One region of the Alcanivorax sp. NBRC 102024 genome, then DNA from elsewhere that is predicted to be linked to it. Evidence: predicted binding sites of a transcription regulator. Region 1 holds the regulator's gene; the other holds the start of a gene.
The links. Region 1 encodes FNR, which switches genes on or off when oxygen is low (the NO sensors DNR and NnrR bind a similar motif). Its sites were predicted from a motif close to TTGATNTANATCAA; they were not measured.
Positions count from the first base shown of each region.

Region 2: A0251_RS13935 (OmpW family protein) is a predicted target of FNR. The motif match lies at 1,786-1,799, and genes of this name have one in related genera.

Region 1 is NZ_BDAS01000008.1:157,987-161,401, reverse strand. It holds gene A0251_RS13270 (sulfite exporter TauE/SafE family protein) at 1-136, shown strand, start outside; gene hemN (oxygen-independent coproporphyrinogen III oxidase) at 203-1,576, shown strand; gene fnr (fumarate/nitrate reduction transcriptional regulator Fnr) at 1,624-2,370, shown strand; gene A0251_RS13255 (universal stress protein) at 2,367-3,284, shown strand; gene A0251_RS13250 (hypothetical protein) at 3,302-3,415, shown strand, end outside.
Region 2 is NZ_BDAS01000009.1:118,438-121,852, reverse strand. It holds gene A0251_RS13945 (PhoH family protein) at 1-621, shown strand, start outside; gene A0251_RS13940 (hypothetical protein) at 755-1,765, opposite strand; gene A0251_RS13935 (OmpW family protein) at 1,908-2,591, shown strand; gene glpE (thiosulfate sulfurtransferase GlpE) at 2,710-3,030, opposite strand; gene rhlB (ATP-dependent RNA helicase RhlB) at 3,005-3,415, opposite strand, start outside.

The DNA.
Region 1 (3,415 bases):
GACTCTGATGCTGGCCCTGGTGTTCTTCTGGCAGGCCTGGTCCATGGGTCAGGGCGGTCACGCTGGCCATCATGGTGCCACAGGGCCCGCCTCCGATACGTCTCACCACCATCAGCACCACCATTCCGACCCTTGATCCAGGTCAACATTGGGCCCTGACAGCTGGCCATAATGGGCAAAACCACTCAACAGGAGAGAGAGTGTGGCCACCTGGGACAAAGCATTGATCAGCCAGTATGGCGGTCCGGGACCGCGTTACACCTCTTATCCCCCTGCGCCGCAATTCCATGAAGAGATCAGTGAGGAAGAGTGTTCCCGGGCCATTGCCGCCGGAAATGCCGCCCGTCGCCCTCTTTCCCTGTATGTGCACGTGCCCTTTTGCAGCACGGTCTGTTACTACTGCGCCTGCAACCGTATCGTCACCGCCAATCGCGGCCGGGCGGCGGAATACCTGAGCCGGCTGAAGCAGGAAATCGGCCGTCGCGCTGCCCAGGTGGATAGCCAGCGTCCGGTGACCCAGATCCACTGGGGCGGTGGCACACCCACGTTTCTGAGCGATGCCCAGATCACCGAACTGGTCTATTACATGGCCCGGCACTTCACCTTGCGCGAAGACGACCGTGGCGACTATGCCATCGAGATTGATCCACGAACCGTGGATCAGGCGCGCCTGGGCCTGCTGCGTGGTCTGGGTTTCAATCGCATCAGTCTGGGTGTCCAGGATCTGGATCTTCGCGTGCAGCAGGCCGTCAATCGCGTCCAGCCCTATGAAATGATTCGCCAGACCATGGAATGGGCACGGGACTTCGGCTTCAAATCCATCAATACCGATCTTATTTACGGTCTGCCCTGGCAGTCAGAGTCCAGTCTGGCCAGGACCCTGGAGCAAATTGCCGATCTGCGACCGGATCGTATCTCGCTCTACAATTACGCCCATCTGCCGGCGCGATTCAAGATTCAGCGTCAGATTCCCGACATGGCTCTGCCGAGCCCGGATGAAAAGCTGGCCATGTTTGTTCGGGCCGGCAGGATTCTGCAGGATGCCGGTTATGTGTTTATCGGTATGGATCACTTTGCCCTGGAAAATGATGAAATTGCCGTCGCCCAACGCAATGGCCTGCTGCATCGCAATTTCCAGGGATACACCCTCCATGGCGATGCGGATCTGCTGGGTTTTGGGGTCAGCGCGATCAGTCAGATCGGCAACCTTTATGCCCAGAACATGAAATCATTAAGTCAGTGGTCTGACGCCATTGATCAGGGTCATTCTCCCATTGAGCAGGGCTATCTGCTGGATCGCGACGACCAGATGCGACGGGATCTGATCATGCGACTACTGTGCGACCTGTATGTGGATATGAAGCTGTTCAGCGAACAGTGGCAGATCAATTTTCCCGACTACTTTGTGGACGCTCTGGGGGCATGGGTGGAATTCGAGGCGCAGGGGCTGGTCCGGGTCGATCAGCACCGTCTGGTGATCACGGATCGGGGCCGACTGGTCAGCCGGGCACTGGTGATGCCGTTTGACCGTTATACCCAGAACGAAGCCAGACATCGCTTCAGTCGTATCATCTGAACCTTGTACGTTTGTTGTTCACCCTGCCCTATACTGTAAGGTGAAATTTGCACTACGCAGCCATCAACCGGAGTCGCACCGTGTCCCACCATGTTTCCTGCAATGATTGCAGTCTGAGCCCCATCTGTCTTCCCCTGGCAGTGGCGCCGGCACAGCTTGACGAGCTGGATCGCATCATTCACCGGGGCCGCCCCCTGAAGCGCGGCGAGCACCTGTTTCGCGCGGCGGATGATTTCCAGGCGGTCTACGCGGTCCGCTCCGGCGCGCTGAAAACCTATGTGCTCAGCGATGAAGGCGACGAGCAAGTCACCGGGTTTTATCTGCCTGGGGAAGTGCTCGGTATGGACGGCATCAGCACCGCTCACCATGTTTCCAACGCCAAGGCCCTGGAAACGGCCACGGTGTGCGAAATCCCCTTCTCCAAACTGGAAATGTTGTCCCAGCGGATTCCCACGCTGCAACACCATTTCTTCAGCTTGATGAGCAACGAAATCCGCTCCGACCGTGAGCTGCACATGCTGCTCAGCAAGAAGAACGCGGATGATCGTGTGGCATCGCTACTACTGTCCATGTCAGCGCGCCACCAGCGGCGCGGGCTCAGTGAGCGGGTTTTTCGCCTGCCCATGTCCCGCTACGACATCGCCAACTACCTGGGCCTGGCGGTGGAAACGGTCAGCCGTATTTTTACCCGTCTCCAGCAGAACGAATGGCTGCGCGTGGAAGGCCGGGAAGTGGAAATCCTGGATCGCCGCAGCCTTTGCGGTGAGCGGCAAAATCTGGAGGCCAGTCTGTGAACGCCCCCGTTCTGGCCATTCTCGATAGTGACCTGAAAGCGCCCCAACCGGCGCTGCACAAGGCGCAGCAAATTGCGGATGCCAGTCAGCGACCACTGCATGTGCTGGTCAATGCCTATTCGTCTGCCATGGTTCGGGCTGTCGGTATCGACCAGGAGCGGCAAAACGCCGCCAGGCAGCAAATTCATGGCGCCTGGGAGAAACGGATCCGCCATCTGACGGACCGGGAGGATGGCGAACTTTCCATTCTCTGGCAGAAAGACAGCATGGAGGCGCTGCGCGATAGCATTATTGCCCTGCAACCCGGCATGGTCGTGGTCCACACCAGCGCGGAAACCGGGCTTCGCCGGCACCTGTTTACCCCCCGGGATTGGCAGCTGATCCGCAAGGCACCCTGTCCGGTGCTGTGCGTCCATGGTCGTGCCTGGTCGTCATCGCCGAGGGTGCTGGCTGCCCTTGACCCGGGCAACGAGGCGCAGCAGGACGAGCCGCTGGCCATCCGGGTGCTTGATGCGGCAAATGAGATTGCCCTCCACCTGGGTGGGAGCCTGCGCGCTTGCCATGTCCTGGATGAAATGGACGACAGCATGATTATGCTGGTGGGCGAGGCAATCCCGGATTACGCCGGTGGCATGGATGAGGTGCGTCGCTTCTACCGGGAGCGCTTTCTGAAATTCGGCGCCGCCCATGGGCTTGGGCCGGATCAAATGACGACCCTTACCGGCCCGGTCGCAGCAACCCTGGGCAAATATTGTGACGACCAGGACATGGATGTGCTGGTGGTCGGCACCGTGCACCGCAACCTGCCGGAGCGGGTATTGCTGGGTGCCACTGCGGAATCTGTAATTACCCGTGCCAGCGCCGATGTGCTGGTGATCAAACCCGAAGGCTTCCAGGGTCCCTGGCAAGCCTGATTCAGGAGAACCTTACGATGACAGATAAGAAGGATTTTGCCGACAGCATTCGCCAAAAGCTGGAAGACTGGGATTATCAATTGGATCGGCTGACCGCGCGACTGGGTGACAAGCGAGACGAGTGGCGCGCG
Region 2 (3,415 bases), on a different contig from region 1:
CTGCAGCAGGCCATGGCGCTGCAACTGTTAATGGATCCGGATGTGCACCTGGTCACCCTCACCGGGGCCGCGGGGTCCGGGAAAACCATTCTGGCGCTGGCGGCCGCCATCGAAATGACGGTGGAACAGAAGCGTTTCAACAAGATCATCGCCACCCGGTCTACGCCGCCATTGGCGGAAGAGCATGGTTTCCTTCCCGGTACCGAAGAGGAAAAAATGGACCCCTGGCTGGGGGCTATCAACGACAATATCGAGGCGTTGCACCTGAACGATGAAAATCCTTCCGGGAGCATTCAGTACGTGAAGGAAAAGGCCAACATCCAGTTCAAGGCCATGAACTATATCCGCGGCCGCAGCTTCCAGAAATCCCTGATCCTGATTGACGAAAGCCAGAACCTGACTCCCCATCAGATGAAGGCGATCATCACGCGGGCCGGGGAAGGCTCCAAGGTGGTGTGCCTGGGCAACCTGGCCCAGATCGACACCCCCTATCTGTCACCCACCAGCTCCGGCCTGACCTACATGACCGAACGCTTCAAGCGGTTTGTTCATGGTGGTTCGGTGCAGCTGAACGGGGTGCCGAGGTCGTTGCTGGCGGAATATGCGGAGCAGTTTCTTTAACGCGTAGCGGTTAACCTGTAGGAGCGCCTCTCGAGGCGCGATCCGCGCGTCAGCGCGGAAATTCCTCGCAGAGGAATCAGGATCCTGAAAATCCTCTTCGCGCCTCGAGAGGCGCTCCTACAGCAGTTTCCTATCAGCCGTTAATCTTCTCTATGGCTGCCTTGCACGCTTCCGACTGATAAAAATCATCCAGCACCCACTGAATAAACGGTTCCAGTACGCCCTGCTCAATCAGGACTGTGGCACCGCGTGCCAGGGCGGGAGCGGTGATCTGGCGGACCTGATCTTCGCTGATCTTCATGCCGTCCAGCAGGGTTTGCAGGGGTATGTCGCTGAGGGACTGAACGGCGGCGTGGATGCCCACGCTGACCAGACGGCGGGTGTAGTCCAGGCGGGCAGTTTCATCGCCGATGGCACAGCCCTGGCTGACCACTTCATCGATAGTGCCGGCGGGTACCAGCTTCAGATAGTTGGCGGGTTTGAGCGGCGCCACACGCTGGTAACCGTCTCTGGCCAGTTGCTCGATGCGCTCATTGGTGAGCTGCTTGTTCAACCATTGCTCGCCGGTTCTCAGGGTGACACGGATATTCTTTCTCAGATAATCACGGATGGACTCTTCCATGCCACCCATGGCCTTGCCCACCATGCTCTTGCGACCCATTTTCATCACGCTGCTGACGCCGGGAAGTTTGGCCAGGGCATTTTCTTCCAGCAGAAAATTCTTGATCCCGGTATAGAGCATCTCACTGACCATTTCGCTGACCAGCGGATGGCTCATGGCCGCGTGGATGGCTTTCTCGCGGAGGGTTTGCAGCTTCAGCACCTGCTCCAGGATCGCCTCGAAATGGTCTTCACTGAGCAGCTCGCCCACGGTAGCCGGATCCTTTTCAGCGGCTTCCCACACCGCCTTGCTCACATCGCTGACCACCGTCTGCAGTCCCTGGGCGCTGAGCGCCTGTTGCAGCCATTGATCCACTACCGTGGTCAGGGAATCGCTGTCTACCAGTTTGCCCAGGGGAACGGCGCCCAGGCTGACACTGGCCTGAGCCATCAGGGCCTGCCAGTGGTCCTCGTTCTGCAGTTGTGCACAAAGGTGTGCCTGGTGCGCATCGCGCAGGGCGGAAATCAATTCGGCGGATGACATGGTCGTAAAACCTCTTTTTATTGATTCAGAACAATACCCCCGTTCTCCAACGGCCTTTCAATAGTACCGGTGGGGTGGCCATTACAGCCTGTGCCGGGTATCGGGTCACTGTCTCTATCTTGCTGGAACAAAGGGGAACTGTATGCAACTGCGAGGACAAGGAAAAGCGGCGCTGCTGCTAACCGGAGTGCTGATGGCCGGGCCGGCCCTGGCCCACAAGGCGGGGGATGTGATTGTGCGCCTGGGGGGGATCAAGGTGGATCCGGACGCCAGCAGCGAGGTCTTCAATCCGGCGCTGCCTGCGGTGGGTGGCCTGGGCGTCGATGTGGATGACGATACCCAGTTGGGGTTGACCCTGGCGTATATGGTCACTGACTCGATCGGTGTTGAGCTGGTCGGTGCGACCCCTTTTACCCATGACATCCTTCTGGATACCGGTGGCGGCGGGGTGGTTATCGGCGAAACCGGGCACCTGCCGCCCACGCTGCTGGCACAATACTATGCCCCTCAGGTCGGGCCCATGCGGGCTTATCTGGGCGCAGGGTTGAACTACACCCTGTTTTTCGAGGACAGCATCGACGATGCAGTGGTCAGTCCGCTGCTGGGGGGGGCTGATGCGGATGTGAAGCTCAGTAATTCCATGGGCTTTGCCTGGGAAGTGGGTGCTGACTTTTCCCTGAACGAGAACTGGTTGTTCAACGTCAGCGTCTGGAACATCGATATCGATACCGAGGCGCGCCTGTATGTCAATGACGCCCGCGTGGACAAGATCGATGTGGAAATCGATCCCTGGGTGTACATGGTAGGGCTGGGTTACCGGTTCTGAGGCACTATGCGTCAGGGGCACGCCTGCTCCCGGTAGCGGGTTGCAGGCATGGCCTATGACGTTGGGGGAAAGCCCGATGACCATGAGCAGGCTCCGCTGTGCGGCTCATGGTCACGGGTCAGGCCATTTCTTCCAGCAGTTCCGGGAAGCGCTGGCGGAGAACTTCATAGCCACCATCCAAGCTGACCACATCACTGAATCCCTGCTCGCTCAGCCAGTCGGCGGCGCCCTGGCTGCTGTTGCCGTGGTAGCAGTAGATCACCAGGGGTTTTTCCGGGGCGGTATCAGCCAGAAACGGCTCCACATTGGCCTGGGTCAGGTGGACGGCGCCGCGTAAATGGCCAGCGGCAAAACTGGCCGGGTCACGGATATCCACGAACAGGGCGTCGCCCTGGTCGAAACGGGTTTTGCCCTCATCCGGGCTGATGCGTTTTGCCATTTTCTGAGTCCTTCTCGGCGAGCAGATCCGACGGCGGATACTCGCATTCCAGTTTCATGCCGATGGCATTTTCCAGTTCCGGCAGCAGGAAGGCATCGTCTTCACAGGCAAAGCTGATGGACATGCCGCTGGCGCCAGCCCGACCGGTGCGGCCGATACGGTGAACGTAGTCCTCCGGGTCTTCCGGCAGGTTGTAATTCACCACATGGGAGACGCCGTCGATATGGATGCCCCGGCCGGCCACGTCGGTGGCGATCAGCACTTGCAGATCGCCGGCGCGGAAGCGTTCCAGGGTCTTCATGCGTTGGGTCTGGGGCACGTCACCGGAGATCAGCGACACTTTCAGACCTTTCTTCTGCAGGCGGTCGCTGACCCGGCGGGTAAT